One region of the Pantoea sp. X-Soil-TKNS-1280 genome, then DNA from elsewhere that is predicted to be linked to it. Evidence: predicted binding sites of a transcription regulator. Region 1 holds the regulator's gene; the other holds the start of a gene.
What was found. Region 1 encodes ArgR, which controls arginine synthesis, uptake and breakdown. Its sites were predicted from a motif close to ANTGAATAAAAATACANT; they were not measured.
Positions count from the first base shown of each region.

Region 2: the regulator ArgR is predicted to act here: its motif matches at 9,298-9,315, upstream of argF (ornithine carbamoyltransferase).

Region 1 covers NZ_AP035962.1:3,873,524-3,885,582, forward strand. The annotation lists gene rsgA (small ribosomal subunit biogenesis GTPase RsgA) at 1-461, shown strand, start outside; gene asd (archaetidylserine decarboxylase) at 542-1,438, shown strand; gene mscM (miniconductance mechanosensitive channel MscM) at 1,453-4,785, shown strand; gene mdh (malate dehydrogenase) at 4,819-5,754, opposite strand; gene argR (transcriptional regulator ArgR) at 6,185-6,655, shown strand; gene yhcN (peroxide/acid stress response protein YhcN) at 7,146-7,409, shown strand; gene AC6I8X_RS18020 (YdgH/BhsA/McbA-like domain containing protein) at 7,498-7,770, shown strand; gene yhcN (peroxide/acid stress response protein YhcN) at 7,871-8,134, shown strand; gene AC6I8X_RS18030 (barstar family protein) at 8,193-8,462, opposite strand; gene aaeB (p-hydroxybenzoic acid efflux pump subunit AaeB) at 8,637-10,589, opposite strand; gene aaeA (p-hydroxybenzoic acid efflux pump subunit AaeA) at 10,599-11,528, opposite strand; gene aaeX (p-hydroxybenzoic acid efflux pump operon protein AaeX) at 11,537-11,740, opposite strand; gene aaeR (HTH-type transcriptional activator AaeR) at 12,010-12,059, shown strand, end outside.
Region 2 covers NZ_AP035962.1:653,937-665,995, reverse strand. The annotation lists gene lptG (LPS export ABC transporter permease LptG) at 1-964, opposite strand, end outside; gene lptF (LPS export ABC transporter permease LptF) at 964-2,064, opposite strand; gene pepA (leucyl aminopeptidase) at 2,334-3,845, shown strand; gene AC6I8X_RS02990 (DNA polymerase III subunit chi) at 3,914-4,372, shown strand; gene AC6I8X_RS02985 (valine--tRNA ligase) at 4,378-7,233, shown strand; gene AC6I8X_RS02980 (GNAT family N-acetyltransferase) at 7,302-7,805, shown strand; gene miaE (tRNA isopentenyl-2-thiomethyl-A-37 hydroxylase MiaE) at 7,933-8,694, opposite strand; gene rraB (ribonuclease E inhibitor RraB) at 8,753-9,175, opposite strand; gene argF (ornithine carbamoyltransferase) at 9,340-10,347, shown strand; gene pyrB (aspartate carbamoyltransferase) at 10,591-11,526, shown strand; gene pyrI (aspartate carbamoyltransferase regulatory subunit) at 11,540-12,004, shown strand.

The DNA.
Region 1 (12,059 bases):
TGGAAGCCGCACTGACTGGCCGCATCAGCATTTTTGCCGGACAGTCTGGCGTCGGCAAATCCAGCCTGCTGAATGCCTTGCTGGGTCTGGATGTTGCCGGTGACGAAATCCTGACCAACGACATCTCGGATGCCTCGGGTCTCGGCCAGCACACCACCACCGCCGCACGCCTGTACCATTTCCCCCACGGTGGCGATGTGATTGATTCCCCTGGGGTACGTGAATTTGGCTTGTGGCACCTGGAGCCGGAACAAATTACCCGTGGATTTGTCGAATTTCGTGAGTTTCTTGGCAGTTGCAAATTCCGCGACTGCAAACATGACAACGATCCGGGCTGTGCCATTCGCGAAGCGGTAGAAAACGGGATCATCAACATTTCCCGTTTCGATAACTACCACCGTATTCTGGAAAGCATGGCGCAGGTAAAAACACGTAAAAACTTTTCCGCCAGCGAAGATTAATGAGTACAACGGCACGCGGGGCGCTGCTACAATCCGCCCCCTTTTGTCTCAACGATACGTAATAAAGCCAGGAGGCTAAGGTGTTTGATCGTTTTAAACTCGGCCTGAATCATATTCTGCCTAAGAAAGGACTGACCGAACTCGCAGGCTGGGGTGCCAGTCGGCGTGGTGGCTGGCTGACCAAAGCGGTCATTGATATTTTTGTCTGGTACTACAAAGTCGATATGGCTGAGGCCAGCAAACCAGATACTGCCAGCTATCGCACCTTTAATGACTTCTTTGTGCGCCCATTAAAAGAAGGGGCACGTCCGATCGATCCCGATGCAACGCTGCTGGCCCTGCCAGCCGATGGTGCCATCAGCCAGTTAGGCCGCATCGAAGGCGATCAGATCTTCCAGGCCAAAGGTCACTACTACACGCTGCAGGCGCTGCTGGCGGGTAATGATGAACTGGCGCAGCAGTTCCAGGACGGCAACTTTGTCACCACTTACCTGGCGCCGCGTGATTATCATCGCGTGCATATGCCCTGTAACGGCGTCCTGCGTGAAATGATCTATGTCCCGGGCGACCTCTACTCGGTCAACCCGTTAACCGCACGCAACATCCCGAATCTGTTTGCCCGTAACGAGCGTGTCATTTGCGTGTTCGATACTGATCACGGTCCGATGGTGCAGATTCTGGTGGGTGCCACCATTGTTGGCAGCATCGAAACCGTGTGGGCCGGGACGATTACGCCACCGCGTGAAGGGGTGATTAAACGCTGGCACTACCCGGCAGCCGACCATGACGGAGCCGTTGTATTGTTGAAAGGACAGGAAATGGGTCGCTTCAAGTTGGGTTCAACGGTCATCAACCTGTTTGCGCCACAGCGCGTCAAACTGGCGGAAAGCCTGGAAGCCGAAAGCAAGACCCGCCTCGGTCAGCCGCTGGCCATCGCCCTGCCACAGCCGGGTGAAACCGCCCCGCTCACCGACTAAGCGGGAATTTCCCAGTGCGTGCCTCTCTTATTTTGCTGCTGAGCCTGTGGTTCAGCAGCACTGCTTTCGCTGCCACTGTCCCGGTGGCCAGCGACCTGAAACAAGAACTGGACGCGGCCAAATCCGCGAAAAGTTCCCCCTCTCAAACCGAACAAATTCAGACACTGGAAACGGCGCTCAATTTTCTTGCTGAACGTGATGACTCCCTGGAACGCACGAAGCAATATCAGCAGGTGATTGATGACTTCCCGCGACTGGCGCGTGAACTGCGCCAGCAACTCGCCAGTCTGACGGATAGCAGCAAAACCGTGCGCAGTAATATGAGCAGCGCCGAGCTGGATCAGGAAATTTTGCAGGTTAGCAGTCAGTTGCTGGAAGAGGGACGCCAGGCTCAGCAGGAACAGGACCGGGCGCGTGAAATCAGCGATTCGCTATCGCAGTTACCACAGCAGCAAACCGAAGCACGTCGCGCGATGACCGAGAGCGACCGCCGTGTACAGGGTGCCGCTGCAGCCACGACGCCGCAGGCCCAGGCGCAGGTTTACGCACGTCAGGCGGAAAACGCCGCCAATAAAGCCCGTGTGGATGAACTGGAGCTGGCGCAGCTCTCCGCCAATAATCGCCAGGAACTGGCGCGGATGCGTGCCGAAATACATCAGCGCCAGGCGACCCAGCTGGATAACTATCTCCAGGCACTGCGTAATCAACTGAATAACCAACGTCAGCGTGAAGCAGAACAGGCGCTGGAACGAACCGAACAACTGGCAGAAAACAGTGGCGATCTGCCCAGCATCATCAGCGATCAATTCCGGGTAAACCGTGAATTGTCAGCCGATCTCAATCAACAGGCACAGCGCATGGATCTGGTCGCTTCGCAGCAGCGACTATCGACCAATCAGACCTTGCAGGTACGCCAGGCGCTAAGTACCCTGCGCGAGCAATCACAATGGCTGGGTGCCTCGAACCTGCTGGGTGAAGCGCTGCGCGCCCAGGTCGCGCGTCTGCCAGATGTGCCGAAATCGCAGCAGATTGATAACGAGATGGGCCAGTTACGTGTCCAGCGGCTGCGTTATGAAGATTTGCTTGAGCGCCAGCAGACGCTGCGTAAAGAGAAGCAGGATGATGGCACGCCCTTTACCAGCGAGCAGAGCCGCATCCTCGAAGCTCAGTTGAAAACTCAGCGCGAGTTGCTCAACTCATTAATTTCCGGTTGCGATACGCTGATTCTGGAAATTACCAAACTTAAAGTCTCCAATACCCAGTTGCAGGATGCGCTGGCTGAAGTGCGCGACGCCACACATCGCTATCTGTTCTGGACGGCTGACGTCAGCACCGTTGACCTGAATTTCCCGGTGGATGTGGCACAGTCGCTGGGACGCCTGCTATCACTCGATACGCTGGGCCAGTTAGGTAAAGCGCTGGCCATGATGTTTACCAGCAAAGAAACCGTGCTGCCGATCATGGGTGCGCTGCTACTGGTTGGGTTTAGCATCAGCACGCGCCGTCATTACCATGCGTTTCTGGCGCGTGCCGCCAGCAAAGTTGGCAAGGTCACACAGGATCAATTCAGCCTGACGCTGCGCACGGTGTTCTGGTCAATTCTGGTGGCCGTACCGATACCGGTGCTCTGGGCTGCACTGGGTTATGGATTACAGGAAGCCTGGCCCTACCCGATCGCGGTAGCAATCGGCGACGGTATTACTGCCACATTGCCGCTCCTGTGGGCATTTATGATCAGTGCCTCGTTTGCCCGCCCAAATGGCCTGTTTGTGGTGCATTTCCGCTGGCCGCACACGCGGGTGGCGCGCGCGATGCGTTATTACTCACTCAGCGTCGGCCTGATTGTGCCGCTGATCATGCTGTTGATTGCCTTCGCTAATCTGGAGGACCGTGAGTTCTCATCAACGCTGGGGCGGTTGTGCTTCATCCTGATTTGCGGCGCATTGAGCATTGTCACCGTCAGCCTGAAACGTGCAGGTATTCCGCTATATCTGGATAAAGAAGGTAACGGCGATAACTTCGTCAATCGCATCCTGTGGAATCTGATGATCGCCATCCCGCTGGTCGCCGCCTTTGCCTCCTGCATCGGCTATCTGGCGACTGCGCAGGCGCTGCTGGCACGTCTGGAAACGTCCGTTGGCATCTGGTTCTTCCTGCTGGTGATTTACCACATTATCCGCCGCTGGATGCTGATTCAGCGTCGCCGTATCGCTTTTGATCGCGCCCGTCAGCGCCGTGCCGATATGCTGGCAAACCGCGCACGTAGCGAAGAGGAGAAGGATCAGCCAGCCGGGAGTAGCGAAGCGCCAGAAGCGGACGAACCGATTATCGATCTCGACGCCATCAGCGCCCAGTCGCTGCGTCTGGTACGCTCCCTTCTGACATTAATTGCGCTGGTGTCGGTGATTGTGTTGTGGTCAGAAATTCACTCGGCGTTCGGTTTTCTGGAAAATATCCGCCTGTGGGATGTCAGTACCACAATTCAGGGGGTGGAGAGTATCCAGCCGATTACCCTCGGCTCGGTCCTGATCGCCATACTGGTGCTGATTATCACTACCCAGCTGGTACGTAACATGCCAGCACTACTGGAACTGGCGCTGCTACAGCACCTGAATCTGACGCCCGGTACTGGCTATGCCATCACCACCCTGACCAAATATGTGCTGATGCTGATCGGTGGCCTGATTGGCTTCTCCATGATTGGTATCGAATGGGCGAAGTTGCAATGGCTGGTCGCCGCACTCGGTGTGGGTCTTGGTTTTGGTTTACAGGAAATCTTTGCTAACTTTATTTCCGGCCTGATCATCCTGTTCGAGAAGCCGATTCGTATTGGCGATACCGTCACCATCCGCGATCTCACCGGCAGTATCACGCGTATTAATACCCGTGCGACCACCATTACCGACTGGGACCGTAAAGAAATCATCGTGCCGAATAAGGCCTTTATTACTGAGCAGTTCGTTAACTGGTCGCTGTCCGACTCCGTCACACGCGTCGTGCTGACCATTCCCGCACCCGCCGGGGTGAACAGTGACGAAGTAACAAACCTGCTTAAACAGGCGGCAGAGCGCTGTACGTATGTGCTGGACATGCCCGCACCGGATGTTTTCCTTGTCGATTTACAGCAGGGGATTCAGCTGTTTGAGCTGCGTGTTTACGCTGCCGAAATGGGGCATCGCATGCCGCTGCGTCATGAGCTGCATCAGTTGATTCTGCATGGTTTCGCCGCGCACGGCATTGAAATGCCCTTCCCGCCTTTCCAGGTGCGTATGGAAACGCCGGGCAAGAAGACGCCAGCCAGCAATGGCGCACCTGCAGCACGGAATTTTAAATCAGGTGGGTTATAAAAGTAGCGGCGCGATAAATCGCGCCGCTACAGGTTACTTCACAAACTCCTCGCCCTGGGCGATATCTTTTTTCAGCGTATCCAGCATGCCGATCAATGCCTGCTGCTCAAAAGCGCTGAGCGGCCCGAGCGGTCGCCGTTCAACGATACCGTTTTTGCCCAGCAGCAGCGGCTGTGAGAAGAATCGGGCGTATTCACCATCCCCTTCCACATAAGCACATTCCACAACATTGGCTTCGCCCTGCATGGCTCGCACCAGCGACAGACCAAAGCGCGCGGCCGCTTGCCCCATCGACAACGTCGCAGAACCGCCACCTGCCTTGGCTTCCACCACTTCGGTACCGGCGTTTTGAATCCGTTTGGTCAAATCCGCGACTTCCTGCTCGCTGAAGCTGACGCCTTTTACCTGCGATAGCAGCGGCAGAATAGTGACGCCCGAATGACCACCCACCACCGGCACGTCAATCTCGCCCGGCTGTTTGCCCTTTAACGCCGCAACAAAAGTATTGCCACGAATAATATCCAGGGTGGTGACGCCAAACAGGCGGTTCTTATCATATACCCCGGCTTTCTTCAGCACTTCCGCCGCAATCGCGACCGTGGTGTTAACCGGGTTAGTGATAACGCCAATCAGGGCTTTTGGTGCAGTGCTCGCCACCTGTTCAATCAGGTTGCGGACAATGCCTGCGTTAACGTTAAAGAGGTCGGCGCGATCCATGCCGGGTTTACGTGCCACTCCGGCGGAGATCAGCACCACATCGGCTCCCTTCAGTGCGGGCGTGGCATCTTCACCACTGAAACCCTCAACTTTCACTGCGGTGGGAATATGGCTGAGATCCACAGCCACACCCGGTGTTACCGGGGCGATGTCATAGAGCGAGAGAGCTGAACCTGCGGGTAATTGGGTCTTGAGCAGCAGTGCAAGCGCCTGGCCAATACCACCAGCGGCACCGAGAACGGCAACTTTCATCCTGGACTCCTTATTAAGGTGGGGCAGAGATATGCCGGGTTTCCATCAGGTTACGAGTGTAATCAACTTCTCAGGCGATAGCGACAAGGCCCGTCGCGCTATAAACACTGACGCCGCAATTCGGCTCCCGAGACATCCACACTTCAGAAGTCGCCTGAATGATCATAGGTCGCAGCCAGAAGACAGGGGTCGGCAATGATCAGTCATTTTGTTGTTACCACTTCAATAATATAACAACATTGCAACCTTCGCTTTTGCGTGCCACCCCGCGATTTTGGCGCAGCGGGAAATCTCTGTTATGATCGCCGCCCCGCAGGTTTTCCCGGCGAAATTCCCACCTGGTTTATTGCATAAAAATTCATTTAAATGCATAATAATTTATCTGCCATGGGCCTGTTGCCCGATGCATCCCTCTTTTTATTGGTAACCTATGCGAAACCCATCTAAACAGGACGACCTGATCAAGGCGTTCAAGGCCCTATTGAAAGAAGAGAAATTCAGCTCTCAGGGCGAAATTGTGCAGGCGCTGCAGGAAGACGGCTTCGAGAATATCAACCAGTCAAAAGTTTCTCGTATGCTGACTAAGTTCGGTGCAGTGCGTACCCGCAACGCGAAAATGGAGATGGTGTATTGTCTGCCAGCCGAATTGGGTGTCCCTACCACCACCAGCCCGCTGAAAAATCTGGTGCTGGATATCGACTATAACGATGCGCTGGTAGTGATTCATACCAGTCCTGGCGCCGCACAGCTGATTGCCCGCCTGCTGGATTCTCTCGGCAAGGCGGAAGGCATCCTCGGCACCATCGCCGGTGATGACACCATCTTTATTACCCCCGCGCGTAGCTTTACCGTGAAGCAACTGCACGACGCTATCCTGGTTTTATTCGAACAAGAGCTATAAAACCCTGCCTGCTACCGGCAGATTACCTGCCGGTAACAATCCTGCTATCTTCCCCTCCAGCCGTCGCGCTTTTGCCAAAACACTCAGGAAACAATGCATTAAGCATATTCCCGTCAGTTCTCACCCCTCTGGATGATTGGTAGGACCTTTTAGCCTGCTTAACCTTTCGCGCTATTTTACACTGCTTTACATACCAGGATTAGCCGTATTGCCCACTTACTGCGTACCAGCCAGCTGGATCAACCGGTATATTTCGCACAGAAAGATAAAATGACATAGACCTTTGTTTTTACATGTAATTAACAGCCATTGGACAGAAACCAGGCGGTTTTTATAACACTCAGTTATTAAAAGTTGTCATAAGGATAAAGAATAACAACCAAACATTATTAGCTGAATATTAATTTCATGGGTGATTAGATCTATACTTGTTTCGTGATGCAAATCACAGTGAATAAAAAGAGAAAAAACAGAAGACGAGGAAATAATCATGAAAGTTAAAACTACTATCGCAACCCTGAGCGTTCTATCTGCCCTGTCATTTGGTGCTTTCGCCGCAGATTCTATCAATGCCGATCAGGCCATGAATCTGCAACCGGCCGGCACCATCAGTGTCAGCGGCACTGCCGGTTCGCCGATGGATATCCATCAGCAGCTGAGTGAAAAAGCAGACCAGCAAGGTGCTAAAGCTTATCGCGTGATTGAAGCGCGTAATGACAACACCTATCACGCTACCGCTGAACTTTATAAATAAGTTTGCTGAAACAAGACAAGTATGAACGGCAACCCATTTGAGACGCAGTTGCGCTCAGGTTGCCAGACAAAATTCAGGAGAGTGAATCATGAAAACTAAATTATCTATCGCAGTTCTGAGCCTGGCCTCCATTCTTTCTTTCGGTGCCAGCGCTGCCAACCTGATCACTAACGAACAGGCAGACAGCATGAATCTGCAACCGCTGAACCAAACCATCAGCGTAAGTGGTCGTGATGGCGACCAGATGAATATCCGTCAGGAGCTGTCAGCTAAAGCGGATGCTCAGGGTGCCAGCCACTACCGCATTATTGAAAACAATCAGAATGACACCTACCACGTCACTGCTGAACTGTACAAATAATTGCTAACTGACTATCCGGCGCCTGCGGGCGCCAGGATAGAGATCGACGACCCGCTCCCCACTTATCACCGCAGGTTGTTGATTGCTAAAGGAGAATACAATGAAAATCAAAACAACCATCGCAACTGCCAGCCTGCTCTCTGTCCTCGCTTTTGGTGCGTCTGCCGCACAGCTGGTCACAGCAGAACAGGCTCAGACTATGCAGCCTGCGGGGACAGTGACTATCAGTGGTACTGCCGGTGCGCCTATGGATTATCGTGCTCAGCTTTCGCAGAAAGCCGATGAACAGGGTGCCAGCGCTTATAAAGTGATTGAAGCCCGCACTGGCGACAATTATCACATTACTGCTGAACTGTATAAGTAATTCCTCGTCAACTGCTTGACGAACCCTTTGGCCCCGCTCGCCGGGGCCCTTTTTGTGGTTACTTCACATTAAAGCGGAGCTGCCCTTCCAGCTCCTCTTCTGCTTCATCAAACAACAGAATCAACGCGCCATAGCGGCGCTTCTGTCCCTTTCCTAAGTGAATAAATTCAATCTCCAGCGGCAACGGCAGTTGATCGCCGGTCACCACTTCCCAGAGATCGTCCAGATCAATAATCGCCAAATCCGCCAGCGCAAAACGGTCGCTGAACTGCCGGAAAAAGTGCGCCTGATCGACGATTTCATCGAAATCAAAACGTTCGATTCTCATCATGACGATCCTCTCTGTGCCACTACTGATTAAAGCGTTGAAATGAATGCGTCACGGCAAAAGAAGGGGGCATCCCTGCTTCTCCCGCCAGTTTGCATTCTGTCAGGAAAGTATAGATGGCATTATCCGGGGGTTTTGTGACAACGGGCCGCGCGATAAACGCGGCGGCTCGTTTTAGATTTGAATCAATGTGTTGCGGTACTTACTCAGCATAGCGGCTAACCGTTTCACTGGCTCGGTCACGCTGCCTGGTGCCGCATATTGCTGGAGTTTTTCCTGGTAGATATCCAGCTCCTGCAATAACCGCTCAAAATAGACGCGCCGTTTATCATCACTGCGCGTCGAAATAACCTGGTCTGCAGTGGCTCGCAGCTGACGGTGGTAAGCCGACAAATCAGCATTGATGGGGACTTCCGCATTGCGTAAGCGCTGATGACCGATAATCAGCGTCAGGGCGATACGGTATTTATTAATATCACCCGGGAACAGGTTGAGCAGCAGGAACAATTGCTGATACAGCGCGGGAAGATGGTTTTCCCGGCGACGTGCCTGGTTAGTGGTCATGGCCGACACGGCCGCATACATAAAGCGGTTGAGCAGCTTACGTCCGGTACGTTCTTTCGATTTGTCGCGAATCAGCAGAATCACCATCATCGCCACAAAACAGCCAATGACCTGACCAAGTGCGTTATCGAGAAACACGTTGAACTCAAACTTCATCGGGTTATCGAGCACCAGCACGTTAATCGTACCGATCAGCGCCCCGAGCGTGCCGATTTGACGGCGCTGCACGAAGATGCCGCCAATAAAGCCCAGCAAACCAATGGCAATACACAGCAGCAACATGCTTTGCTGAGTGGCAGGCATAATGTAGATAAAGTACAGCGCACCCAGTGGTACCGCGACAGTCATACCGTACAAAAAGTCTTTCGCCATCATCAGCGGGTTTGGCATACGCATCGCCAGTGCGGTGATCACCGCCAGCATCACCATACAACCGCTACCGGAAGTCCAGCCGGTATAGAGCCAGAACAGCGAGCCAAGCGCGGTAGCGACAAAAGTGCGCACGCCGTTAATCATCGCATGATGGGTTTCGGCAGAGCGGGCCTGAATCACCACTTCACGTTCAAGGATGCCCTCTTCCAGCGTGGTGATACGGCTGTTACTTTTCACACCATTAATCAGCAGCAGGTATTCAGTCGCAGCCCCAACCCAGCTGGCCAGCGTCAGCGGCGAGGTTTTACTGCTGACACCAATCACCCGACGCATAATCTTCATACGCTTGTGGACATCATCAACGCTGCTGACTTCTTTCTCGATCAACAGGCGATATTGCGGCGGAATATAATCCGCACGTGAATTCTGGATCAGGAAGGTTTCGGCCGCCTGGGTAATCAGCGTTAACGACAGCGTATTCAGCATCTGCAAACGACGGTTGCTGTTCTGCCAGCGCGATGATTCCATCATCAGTTGGCTGCGCATGCTGTTCAATGCGGTGGTACGGCGTACCAGCGCGCTCCAGGCTCTATCGACTTCGTCTTTATCACCGTGCGCAACGCACAGCTGCAGCAATTTGTACTGTGCCACCAGCAACGCATCCACTTCCTGGTCGATGACTTTTTTAATCGACCGCGGTGAGAAAATCATGTCCGCCAGAATGGCGCAGAGAATACCCAGTACGATTTCGCTGCAACGTTCCACCGCGAACTGCGGTGCCAGCGTCAACCCCCCGCTGGCATCGGCGGTGACGACAATAATCAGCGCAGTGTAACCAGCCAGACCGAGGGCATAGGAATTTTCGACTTTGATCAGTGAAGAGAGCCAGACGCAAAGCCCGGCCCACAGGCAGCACAACAGCAGCATCACTACGGGCGCACGCACTGTCGCGATCATAATGGTCAGAGCCGCAATACAACCGATGAAGGTGCCGATAATACGCAGAATGCCGCGGTAACGCAGCGCGCCGGAGTAGGGATCCCCCCCGGCGGCAAAGGCGGTGCCACCCGCCACAATCCCGGCAGTCATCACTGCCCAGCGCGGCGTTTCCAGATTGAAGTGAAAGCCAATCATCAGCGCGGCGACCAGCGCAAACGTCAGCTTCACCGGGAAACGCAGGAACTCAATCATATCGCCCTCTTAACCAAACTCACGCAGGCGATTGAAAAACTGGGTCATTGGTGAGACTTTCGTCTGGCGATCTTTATCACCGGTGATCACCACGGTCGCAGTGGTACCCGCCGGGAAGCGATTACCTGGCTGATCATCAAGATGAATACGTACCGGTACACGCTGTGCCAGACGCACCCATTCCAGATTGGAATCGACCGTAGCCATACCTTTGCTATCGACGCTGCTGCTGCTGTTGGTGACACCCGCCGCAATGCTATCGACGGTGCCGCGCAGCACGGTGTTGCTACCCAGCGGCGTGATTTCGGCACGAAAGCCCGGACGTACGCCATCCAGCTTGGTCTCTTCCATATAAGCCATCACATAGAATGAATGCTGTTGTACCAGCGCGACGGCAACGGAGCCACGCGTGATGAACTCGCCTTCATACACATTGAGGTTGGTGACCCAGCCGTCAGACGGTGCTTTGATGGTGGTGCGATCAAGATCGATCACCGCCAGATCGCGTGTCGCGATGGCTTTCGCCAGTTGATGCTCGGTGGTGGTCAGGTCGTTGTTCGCCTGATCGATAGCCTCACGCGACATCGCACTGGTGCCGAGCTGATTACGGCGTGCAGCTTCGCGACGTTTTTCGTTAGCCACCGCCTGGTAATATTCAACGTCGGCCTGGGCCTGATCCAGCGCCATCTGGTAACGCGGACGATCAACCACGAACAGCGTGTCGCCCTTCTTCACCAGTTGGTTATCATGGACCGGCACATCGGTGATCAAACCGGTGACATCCGGAGAGATCGCCACGACATCGGCGGAGAATTTTGCATCACGCGTCCACGGGGATTCGGTGTAGAACACCCAGGCGCGGAAGATGATCACGATAGCGATGACAACCAGCAGGAGAGTAATCGCGTAGCGCGCGATTTTTCTTATTAGCGCTTTCACTTAAAACCTCAGACGAATAGACGGGATACAAGGTAAAACACACAGCAGTACAACGCTGTGTTAAAAAGTGCCGGATGCCAGACCAGATCATACAATCCACTTGGCGTCAGCACGCGTTTCACCAGCCAGAACAGCGCCAGCGAAACAATCAGTTCAATGAAGATGGGCGGGAAAGACAACCCAAATACGACAAATACCGGAAGCACACTCATTACGGTTCCTTAGTTCGACCTTGCCGGATTGCACCGATACCTGCCCGTACGCCACAAAACACGACGGGTTGATGATAGTGGGATGACGGGTAGACTGATGGCAACATTCAGGCCGTTTGAGCTAATCATAGCGTATCATCTGACAAACACGGACAGATTTGCTGCCATGTTCAGGTGCGGTGAAAAGACCCAGCGTGCGTATAGTAACGCGCTTGACTATACGTTTTCTACATATTGTGAGCTAAATCACTTTTTAGCCAGAGTAAACAATGGAACGACTTAAAGGCATGTCCATCTTCGCCAAAGTGGTTGAATTAGG
Region 2 (12,059 bases), 1.1 Mb from region 1:
GGTCCAGCACGTAGAACAGGAAGCCGAAGCTGATACCTGTTACCACACGCACCCCCATCGACACACTACGTAGCGGGCCGAAGATAAACGACAGCGCCATCAGCATCATCACCGCCACGGAAAGTGGCTGGAAGATTTTACTCCACATATTCAGCTGATAACGACCGGCTTCCTGCCCGCTTTGCTTGAGGTATTTGCTGTAGTTGTAGAGACCGCGAATCGACAGCGCATCCGGGTCCAGCGCTACCACACCCAGCTTATCTGGCGTCAGGTTGGTTTTCCATTCACCGCTCAGGCTCTGCGAACCGGTAATTTGCTTCGGATCTGTCAGGTCGGACTCATCGACCTGCGACAACACCCAGAGCTTCTTCGCGTTATCCCAGGTGGCGGTCGCCGCATAGCGTACGCTCAGCAGACGACGTTGATCGTTGAAGTTGTAGATGCTGACACCATCAATCTGGTTATCGCCTTTGATGCGTTCGATATAGATGAAGCTGCGACCATCTTTCGCCCACAGACCATTTTGCGTCGAGACCAGCGCCCCGCCATACAGCTGCTGCGCCCGGTAGTTACGCGCCATTTGTTCGCCCTGCGGCGCAACAAACTCACCAATCGCCATGGTCAGCAATACCAGCGGAATCGCCGTTTTCATCACCGCCAGTGCCACCTGCATGCGGGTAAAACCCGATGCCTGCATCACCACCAGCTCACTACGCTGCGCCAGCGTTCCCAGACCCAACAACGCGCCGAGCAGTGCCGCCATCGGGAAGAAGATCTCGATATCTTTCGGCACGCTGAGCAGGGTGTAGTAACCCGCATCCAGAGCGGTGTACACGCCTTGCCCGGTTTTACGCAGCTGATCAACAAACTTGATGATGCCCGACAGTGACACCAGCATGAACAGCGTCATCATGATGGTGTTGAAGATGGTTTTGCCGATGTAGCGGTCAAGTACCTTAAACATCACACTGACCCTCCACGGCTAAAACGGGCACGGATGCGGCGCATCGGCACCGTATCCCACAGGTTCAGGCCGATCGCCAGCGCCAGATACGCGAAGTTAACCACCCACATCCAAATCGCCGGATCGAACTTGCCTTTTGCCGCATTCGACCGCAGCGAGCTTTGCAACAGGAAGAAGATCAGATACAGCAGCATGGCAGGCAGCATCGACAGCACACGGCCCTGGCGCGGGTTCACCACGCTAAGCGGCACCACCATCAACGCCATCACCAGCACCGCAAACACCAGTGTCAGACGCCAGTTTAACTCTGCATTAAACGACGGATCTTTGCTTTGCCACAGCGTGAGCATATCGGCCTGGCTGGAATCGTTAGGATCGAGCACCGCTTCTTTGTAACCCACTACCGCCTGATAATTGACGAAGTCGGTAATGCGGAAATCCCGCAGCATCGCCGTGCCTTCAAAGCGAGTGCCTTTATCCAGCGTCACCACCTGCGAACCATCCGGGCGTTGCTGCATATGCCCGCTGTCGGCCAGCACCACGGAAGGACGCGCATTGCCCTTCGGACGCAGCTGCGCGAGGAAAACGTTGCCGAACTGATTGCCCTTCACATCTTCAACGAACAACACTGCATTGCCGTCGCTGGAGGTCTGGAATTGACCTGCCGCCAGCGCCGCCGCACCAGGGTTGGCTTTCGCGTTCTGCGTCACCTCATCCTGATAACGCGAGGACCAGGGACCCAGCCACACCACGTTGATGGTTGCCACGATGGAAGTGAGCAGCATCAGGATCATGGCTGCTTTCACCAGCACGCTTTTACCCAGGCCGCAGGCATGCATCACCGTGATTTCACTTTCGGTGTACAGCCGCCCAAGGGTCATTAAAATCGCCAGAAACAGGCTTAGGGGCAGGATTAGTTGTGCCATTTCAGGCACGCCAAGTCCTAACAATGTCAGAACCAGGTTTGTCGGGATTTCGCCATCCACCGCGGCACCCAGGATCCTCACTAACTTCTGACAAAAGAAGATCAGTAGCAGGATGAACAGGATAGCCAGCTGGCTTTTGAGCGTTTCCCGAACCAGATATCTAATGATGATCACGCTTAGTACGCCTGTGATAACTTGTCTTTTTGCAGGAAAATCGCTAGTTTCAACGCTTATCAGCCATTTTTCTTCATCAATGGCCGTCATCGCAGCTAAAATAGTATGACAAACGCGTCCGGGTGGTGAAAAAACAACACATTGCCACCCTAACTCATTATGACCGCCGGCGTTTAAATGTCATGGCGTCGCAACAAATTTAATGCGTTACGAGCGCGCTACATTCTAACGACAGCTTCGGCCGTTGTCTTTAAGATTCAGGAGAGTGCATGGAGTTCAGTGTAAAAAGCGGTAGCCCGGAAAAACAGCGTAGCGCCTGTATTGTAGTTGGTGTTTTCGAACCGCGCCGTCTGTCACCGATTGCCGAACAGCTCGATAAGATCAGCGACGGCTACATCAGCGCCCTGCTGCGCCGCGGTGAGCTTGAGGGTAAAGTGGGCCAGACACTGCTGCTGCACCATGTGCCAAATATTCTTTCCGAGCGCATCCTGCTGATCGGCTGTGGCAAAGAACGCGAGCTGGACGAGCGTCAGTATAAGCAGGTTATTCAGAAAACGATTAACACGCTGAACGATACCGGCTCAATGGAAGCGGTATGTTTTCTGACCGAACTGCACGTCAAAGGCCGCAATACCTACTGGAAAGTGCGTCAGGCAGTCGAAACCTCGAAAGAGGCGCTGTACAACTTCGATCAGCTGAAAAGCAACAAAGTCGAACCTCGTCGCCCGCTGCGTAAGCTGGTGTTTAACGTGCCGACGCGTCGTGAGTTAACCAGTGGCGAACGCGCCATTCAGCATGGTCTGGCTGTCGCCTCTGGTGTGAAAGCCGCCAAAGACCTCAGCAATATGCCGCCAAATATTTGTAACGCCGCTTATCTGGCGTCGCAGGCGCGCCAGCTGGCGGATGCCTTCAGCAAAAATGTCACCACCCGGGTGATTGGCGAACAGCAGATGAAAGAGCTGGGTATGAATGCCTATCTCGCCGTCGGTGCCGGTTCGCAGAATGAATCGCTGATGTCAGTGATTGAATACAAAGGAAGCAGCGATCCGGACGAACGTCCGATTGTGCTGGTTGGTAAAGGTCTGACCTTCGATTCCGGCGGTATCTCGATCAAACCCGCCGAAGCCATGGACGAAATGAAGTACGACATGTGCGGCGCTGCCTCGGTTTATGGCGTGATGCGCATGGTGGCGGAGCTGAATCTGCCGCTGAACGTGGTGGGCGTGCTGGCGGGCTGTGAAAACATGCCTGATGGCCGTTCCATGCGTCCGGGTGATGTGCTGACCACGATGTCAGGCCAGACAGTAGAAGTGCTGAACACCGATGCCGAAGGTCGTCTGGTGTTGTGTGATGCCCTGACTTACGTTGAACGCTTCGAGCCGGAAGTGGTGATTGACGTCGCTACCCTGACCGGTGCCTGCGTGATTGCGCTGGGCCATCATGTCAGTGGTTTGATGTCGAACCATAATCCGCTGGCGCACGAATTGATCGGGGCTTCAGAACAGTCTGGCGACCGCGCCTGGCGTTTACCGATGGCGGATGAGTATCAGGAACAGCTGGAATCCAACTTTGCCGATATGGCAAACATTGGTGGCCGTCCCGGTGGTGCCATCACTGCCGCCTGCTTCCTCGCACGCTTTGCCCGCAAATTTAACTGGGCGCACCTGGATATCGCCGGTACCGCCTGGCGTTCCGGTAAAGCCAAAGGTGCCACCGGCCGTCCGGTGCCGCTGCTGTCGCAGTTCCTGCTGAATCGTGCAGGTCTCAACGGCGACGATTGATTGCTGGATTGACCTTACTTGTGGGGCGCATAATGCGCCCCAATGTCATTAATGGAATGTAGCCCGCCATGAAAAACGCCACCTTTTATGTGATGGAGTCCGATACTGCCAGCGACGGCCTGAGCGCCATCGAAGCGCTGGTGTGCGATCTGGCTGAAGCACGCTGGCGTGACGGCAAACGCATCCTGATTGCCTGCAATGATGAACAACAGGCGAATCGTCTGGATGAAGCATTATGGCAGCGCCCGGCCAACGCCTTTGTGCCGCATAACCTTGCCGGTGAAGGGCCGCGTTATGGCGCACCGGTTGAACTGGCGTGGCCGCAACGTCGTGGCAGCTCGCCACGCGATTTGCTGATCAGCCTGCTGCCGCAGTTTGCAGATTTTGCTACTGCTTTCCATGAAGTGATAGACTTCGTACCTTACGAAGAATCCCAGAAACAACTGGCGCGTGACCGCTACAAAGCGTATCGCAGCGTTGGTTTCCAATTGAATACGGCGACGCCACCACAGCCGCAAACGACATAGCAGAAATGGAAAAGACATATAACCCGCAAGATATCGAGCAGCCGCTTTACGAGCACTGGGAACAGCAGGGCTACTTTAAACCCAATGGCGATACCAGCCAGGAAAGCTTTTGCATCATGATCCCGCCGCCGAACGTCACCGGCAGCTTGCATATGGGTCACGCCTTCCAGCAGACCATCATGGACACCATGATTCGCTACCAGCGTATGCAGGGTAAAAACACCCTGTGGCAGGCCGGTACTGACCACGCGGGTATCGCTACCCAGATGGTGGTTGAGCGCAAAATCGCGGCTGAAGAGGGCAAAACACGTCAGGATTACGGACGCGAAGCCTTTATCGACAAAATCTGGCAGTGGAAAGCGGAATCTGGCGGCAATATCTCCCGTCAGATGCGTCGCCTCGGCAACTCAGTTGACTGGGAGCGCGAGCGCTTCACCATGGATGAAGGGCTTTCCAATGCCGTGAAAGAAGTGTTTGTACGTCTGTACAAAGAGAACCTGATTTACCGTGGCAAGCGCCTGGTAAACTGGGATCCGAAACTGCGTACCGCCATTTCTGACCTTGAAGTAGAGAACCGTGAAACCAAAGGTTCCATGTGGCATATCCGCTATCCGCTGGCCGATGGTGCCAAAACGGCGGAAGGTAAAGATTATCTGGTGGTCGCCACCACCCGCCCGGAAACCTTGCTGGGCGACACCGGTGTGGCGGTGAACCCGGAAGATCCACGCTACAAAGATCTCATCGGCAAAGAGCTGATCCTGCCGCTGGTCAACCGTCGCATTCCGATCGTCGGTGATGATCACGCCGATATGGAAAAAGGCACCGGTTGCGTGAAGATCACCCCGGCGCACGACTTTAATGACTACGAAGTGGGTCGTCGTCACGCGCTGCCGATGATCAACATCCTGACTTTCGATGGCGACATCCGTGTCACCGCCGAAGTGCTGGACACCAACGGTGAAGAAACCGATGTGTACAGCAACGAAATCCCGGCGCAGTTCCAGAACATGGAACGCTTTGCCGCGCGCAAAGCCATGGTGGCTGCGGTTGACGCACTCGGCCTGCTGGATGAGATCAAACCGCACGATCTGACTGTGCCTTACGGTGACCGTGGTGGCGTGGTGATTGAGCCGATGCTGACCGATCAGTGGTACGTGCGCACTGCCCCGCTGGCGAAAGTCGCGGTGGAAGCGGTGGAAAACGGCGACATTCAGTTTGTGCCGAAGCAGTACGAAAACATGTATTTCTCCTGGATGCGTGACATTCAGGACTGGTGTATTTCCCGTCAGCTGTGGTGGGGTCACCGCATCCCGGCATGGTACGACAACCACGGCAACGTGTACGTGGGTCGTACTGAAGAGGAAGTTCGTCAGGAAAATAATCTGGCTGCCGACGTCGCGCTGCGCCAGGACGAAGACGTGCTGGATACCTGGTTCTCTTCCGGCCTGTGGACCTTCTCTACCCTCGGCTGGCCGGAGAACACCGAAGCGCTGCGTACCTTCCACCCGACCAGCGTGCTGGTGAGTGGCTTCGACATCATCTTCTTCTGGATTGCCCGCATGATCATGCTGACCATGCACTTCATGAAAGATGAAGACGGCAAGCCGCAGGTGCCGTTCAAGACCGTGTATATCACCGGCCTGATCCGCGACGAAGAGGGACAGAAGATGTCCAAGTCGAAAGGTAACGTCATCGATCCACTGGATATGGTTGACGGCATTTCGCTGGAAGATCTGCTGGAAAAACGTACCGGCAACATGATGCAGCCGCAGCTGGCGGATAAAATCCGTAAACGCACCGAGAAACAGTTCCCGGACGGGATCGTGCCATCAGGCACCGACGCCCTGCGCTTTACCCTGGCGGCACTGGCGTCAACCGGCCGTGACATCAACTGGGATATGAAGCGCCTGGAAGGCTACCGCAACTTCTGTAACAAGCTGTGGAACGCCAGCCGCTTTGTGCTGATGAACACCGAAGAGCAGGATTGTGGTCAGAACGGCGGCGAAATGAAGCTGTCGCTGGCGGATCACTGGATCCTGACCGAGTTCAACAGCACGGTGAAAGCCTATCGTGAAGCGCTGGACAGCTATCGTTTCGATATCGCGGCGAACCTGCTGTACGACTTCACCTGGAACCAGTTCTGTGACTGGTATCTGGAGCTGACCAAGCCAGTGATGAACAGCGGCAGCGAAGCGGAACTGCGCGGCACGCGTAACACGCTGGTCACCGTGCTGGAAGCGTTGCTGCGCCTGGCGCACCCGATTATTCCGTTTATCACCGAAACCATCTGGCAGCGTGTCAAAGTACTGAAAAATATCAGCGACGATACCATCATGCTGCAGCCGTTCCCGCAGTACGATGCGGCGAAAGAAGATGCCGTAGCCAAAGCGGATATCGAGTGGATGAAGCAGGCGATTGTCGCGGTACGTAATATCCGTGCCGAAATGAACATCGCACTGAGCAAGCCGCTGGATGTGCTGCTGCGTGATTGCTCCCCTGCGGCGCTGCGTCGCGTGGAGGAGAACCGCAACTTCCTGTCGCGTCTGGCGCGCCTGGAAAGCCTGACCATTCTGCCTGCGGGCGAGAAAGGTCCGGTATCGGTGACCAAGATCGTTGAAGGCGCGGAGCTGCTGATCCCGATGGCGGATCTGGTCAACAAAGACGCGGAGCTGGATCGTCTGGCGAAAGAGCTGACCAAGCTTGATGTTGAGATCGAGAAGATCCAGACCAAGCTGGCGAACGAAGGCTTTGTCGCCCGTGCACCGGAAGCGGTGGTGGCGAAAGAGCGCGAGCGCGCAGCGGAACTGGAACAATCGAAAGCAAAACTGATTGAACAGCAGGGCGTGATTGCGGCATTGTAAGCGTTTCAGGCCAACTGCTTAACCGAAGCCGGGCACTGCCCGGCTTTTTTATATCGGATGAGATGATAATGACCACCGTCACCCCACTGGATCTTCAGGTGCGCCCGATCACTGCTGCCGATAATCCGCTGATTGCGCAGGTAATTCGCGCGGTGTCTGCCGAGTTCGGTCTGACCGCGGACAAAGGCTATACCGTGTCCGATCCCAACCTGGATCGTCTGTTTGAATTGTATAGCGAGGCGAACAGCGCCTACTGGATTGTTGAGCATCAGGGCAAGGTGCTGGGTGGGGGCGGCGTGGCACCACTGGCATGCAGTGCGCCGGATATTTGTGAATTGCAGAAGATGTACTTTATGCCGGAAGTGCGCGGTTTCGGCCTGGCGCGGGATCTGGCACTGCGCGCGATGGATTACGCACGCCAGCAGGGGTTTCGTCGCTGTTATCTGGAAACCACCGGCAGCCTGACGCGTGCCATTAAGTTATATGAATCGCTCGGTTTTACGCTGATTGAAGAAGCGCTGGGCTGTACCGGGCATGTGGATTGCGAAGTACGGATGCTGCGTACCCTTTAACACCACGATTGACCGCGCAATAAATTGCGCCGCTACAAATCATACGGCAGGAAAGAGTGCCAGACACGTGGCACAACACCGTAGCGGCGCGATTTATCGCGCGGGTTTTGGTACACGCGCCGCGACGTCAGAAGGTCGGTACACCGCTATGAAAACGCAGCTCCGTATCCGGTGAGCTGATTAACCGCCCTTCTGCCTCACCAATGGCGCGCACGCGTGGTGCAATATCCTTCGGCGATATCTGCGCCGCCAGCGCCAGATAATCCTGGTAATGACGCGCCTCTGAACGCAGCAGTGAGATGTAGAATTTCTCCAGTTGCTCATCCAGATACGGTGCCAGGCTGGCAAAACGTTCGCAGGAACGCGCTTCGATGTAAGCACCACAAATCAGCTTATCCACCAGCGTATCCGGTTCATGCGTGGTGACCTCGCGCAGCAATCCCTTCGCGTAGCGGCTGGCGGTGATTTTGCGATACGGCAGATCGCGCGCCTGCATGATTTCCCATACCTGATAAAAATGATGCAGCTCTTCTTTGATCAGCAACACCATCTTTTCCACCAGATCATCTGCCCACGGCAGTTCATTGCGCACGATGATGCTTTTGGTCAGATTCTTATGGGCGTTGATAAAGTTGCTGTCGTGATTTTCACCAAAGATGAAATCTTCATAAGGCTGTAGCCACGCCAGAATGGCGTCACCACTGGGCTTATCCGCGACATATTTGCGAATCAGCCAAACGGCGGTTTGTGCCGCTTTTAACTCGCACACCATATGATCGGTGAGCAGCAACGTCAGATTTTCTGGTTTGCGTGCTTCATCAATCCACGCCTGCGGCGTGCGGCAATGCAAAAACTGATGGATAGGTTCTAACAGCGGGGCGTAATTCATCGGTTGTCTTTGTCTTGCGGGGAATGGGGTTCGGGCGGCCTGGGCCGCCCGTTAATCCTTAGTGACGCACACCGTTGTCGTCTTCATCGTCGATAAAGTCGCCGTCGTCATCCTCGTCTTCAGCATCCGGGTCTTCAAAATAGGTGCCCCAGCCGTCGTAATCGACGTTGTATTTACCCGCCAGGTTCACCAGTTGCTCAACCTGCGCATCGATCAGCTCGGGTTTCAGCGCCGCTTCGCTCAGAATATCGACACACATCACCGTGCTGCCATCTTCCAGCTCCAGTTCCTCCGGCTCGGTGACTTCGTAGCCGAGTTTGAAGGCATCAACCGCCGCTTTTTCCAGCGAGTCAAAATTGTTGCAGGAGAGATGATGCTCGATGGTGTAGAGCGCATCCGGATCGCTGCCATCTTCCAGTAATTCATCAATGATCAACCGCGTCTCTTCGCGTTGTTCTTCCAGCAATGCTTCGTATGCCATGGTGATGTCCTCAAAATGTTCGGCAATGAATGCAATTATTTTCCCACACTGCCTCGCGCGCCACTACTCAAAACACAAAGTTTCTTAACGCTGGGGTTGAAAATGCATATTCATCCGGTTAGATTGAATTTTAATTCATTTATGATGATCACACGGAGAGCTGTATGAGTCAGCTGAATCAACGTCATTTCCTGAGATTGCTGGATTTCACCCCAGCAGAAATTGATTACCTGTTAAGCCTTGCCGGTGAATTAAAACACGCAAAGAAAAACGCCAGCGAAACGCAGTACCTGAAAGGTAAAAACATCGCGCTCATCTTCGAAAAAGACTCGACCCGTACCCGTTGCTCTTTCGAAGTTGCCGCTTACGACCAGGGTGCTAACGTCACTTACCTCGGCCCGAGCGGCAGCCAGATCGGCCATAAAGAGTCGATGAAAGATACCGCGCGTGTGCTGGGCCGCATGTATGACGGCATCCAGTATCGTGGCTACGGCCAGGCGCTGGTGGAAACCCTTGCCGAATACGCTGGCGTGCCGGTATGGAACGGGCTGACCACCGAATTCCACCCAACACAGCTGCTGGCCGATCTCCTCACCATGCAGGAACATCTGCCGCAGAAATCCCTGAGCGAAATGACGCTGGTGTACGTCGGTGACGCACGCAACAATATGGGCAACAGCATGCTGGAAGCGGCAGCGCTGGTCGGGCTGGATCTGCGTCTGGTCGCACCAAAAGGCTGCTGGCCAGAAGAACAGCTGGTGGAGCAATGTCGTGTGGCGGCACAGAAAACCGGTGGCAAAATTACCCTGACGGAAGATATCGCCGACGGCGTACAGGGTGCCGATTTCATCTACACTGACGTATGGGTATCGATGGGTGAAGACAAATCAGTATGGGCCGATCGTATCGCCCTGCTGCGCCCGTATCAGGTCAACAGCGCGATGCTGGCGCTGACCGGCAATCCGCAGGTCAAATTCCTGCACTGCCTGCCCGCCTTCCACGACGATCAAACCACCCTCGGACACCAGATGGCCGAGCAGTACGGTCTGCATGACGGCATGGAAGTCAGCAATGACGTGTTTGAGTCGGAGCACAGCATCGTCTTTGATCAGGCAGAGAACCGTATGCACACCATCAAAGCGGTGATGGTCGCCACGCTGGGGCAGCCGTAGCAGCCGTCAGGGCAAACGTTTACCTCACCGCGATTTTTGCTTGATGCAAATCAGTGAATGCGTATAATGCGCCACAATTTGCCGGGAGGAAGCATGCAACAGCGCAGCGCACAATTTGACGCTCCATTACGCCAGAAAGCTGGCGGCGCACCTGTTTCTTTCCGTCATCAATCGATCGCAAAAAAAGCCCCTTAAGCAGGGGCTTTTTTTTGTCCGTCATCCGGCAGCGCAGAGGAGAGAGCTATGGCCAACCCGCTATATCGTAAGCACATTATTTCTATCAACGATCTCAGCCGCGACGAGCTTGAGCTGGTACTGCATACCGCTGCGCAATTGAAAGCGCACCCACAGCCAGAACTGCTGAAGCACAACGTGATTGCCAGCTGCTTCTTTGAAGCCTCGACCCGCACCCGCCTGTCGTTCGAAACCGCCATCCATCGCCTCGGTGCCTCGGTGGTGGGTTTTGCTGATGGCAGCAACACCTCGCTCGGTAAAAAGGGCGAAACCCTCGCCGATACCATCTCGGTGATTGGCACCTATGTTGATGCCATCGTGATGCGCCATCCACAGGAAGGGGCCGCTCGCCTTGCGACCGAGTTTTCCGGCGGCGTGCCGATTCTTAATGCCGGTGACGGTGCCAACCAGCATCCGACCCAAACCCTGCTCGACCTGTTCACCATCCGCGAAACCCAGAGTCGCCTGGATAACCTGAATGTGGCGATGGTCGGTGACCTGAAATATGGCCGTACCGTGCATTCCCTGACTCAGGCACTGGCGAAATTCGACGGCAACCGCTTCTTCTTTATCGCCCCTGATGCGCTGGCGATGCCGTCTTACATCACCGATATGCTGGATGAGCGGAACATCAGCTGGTCACGTCATGACAGTATCGAAGAAGTGCTGCCGCAGCTGGATATCCTGTACATGACGCGCGTGCAGAAAGAGCGTCTTGACCCGTCGGAATACGCCAACGTTAAGGCCCAGTTCATCCTGCGCGCCAGCGATCTGGTAGGGGCACGCGACAATATGAAGGTGCTGCATCCACTGCCCCGCATTGATGAGATCACCACCGATGTCGATAGCACACCACACGCCTGGTATTTCCAGCAGGCGGGTAACGGCATCTTCGCCCGCCAGGCGCTGCTGGCGCTGGTCCTGAATCGCGACCTGGCCCTGTAAGGAGGAAAACAGCATGACACACGATAACAAATTGCAGGTTGAAGCCATCAAACGCGGCACGGTGATTGACCATATCCCGGCGCAGGTTGGCTTTAAGTTACTGTCGCTGTTTCGCCTGACGGAAACCGATCAACGCATCACCATCGGTTTGAATCTGCCTTCCGGCGAAATGGGGCGTAAGGATCTGATCAAGATCGAAAACACCTTCCTGACTGACGATCAGATCAACCAGCTGGCAGTGTATGCGCCGCATGCCACCGTCAACCGCATCGACGAGTATGAAGTGGTGGCGAAGATCGCCCCGACTTTACCGGATCGTATCGAGCGCGTGCTCACCTGCCCGAACGGCAACTGCATCAGCCGCAGTGAACCGGTGTTCTCCAGTTTTGCGGTGAAAAAGCGCGACAATGAAGTGCATCTGAAGTGCAAATATTGCGAGAAAGAGTTCGCGCACCACGTGGTGCTCGGTCACTGGTAATCGTCGGCTGCGTCCCTATAATGGGTCGATATTTTCACGCTGCTGGCGACTGCCG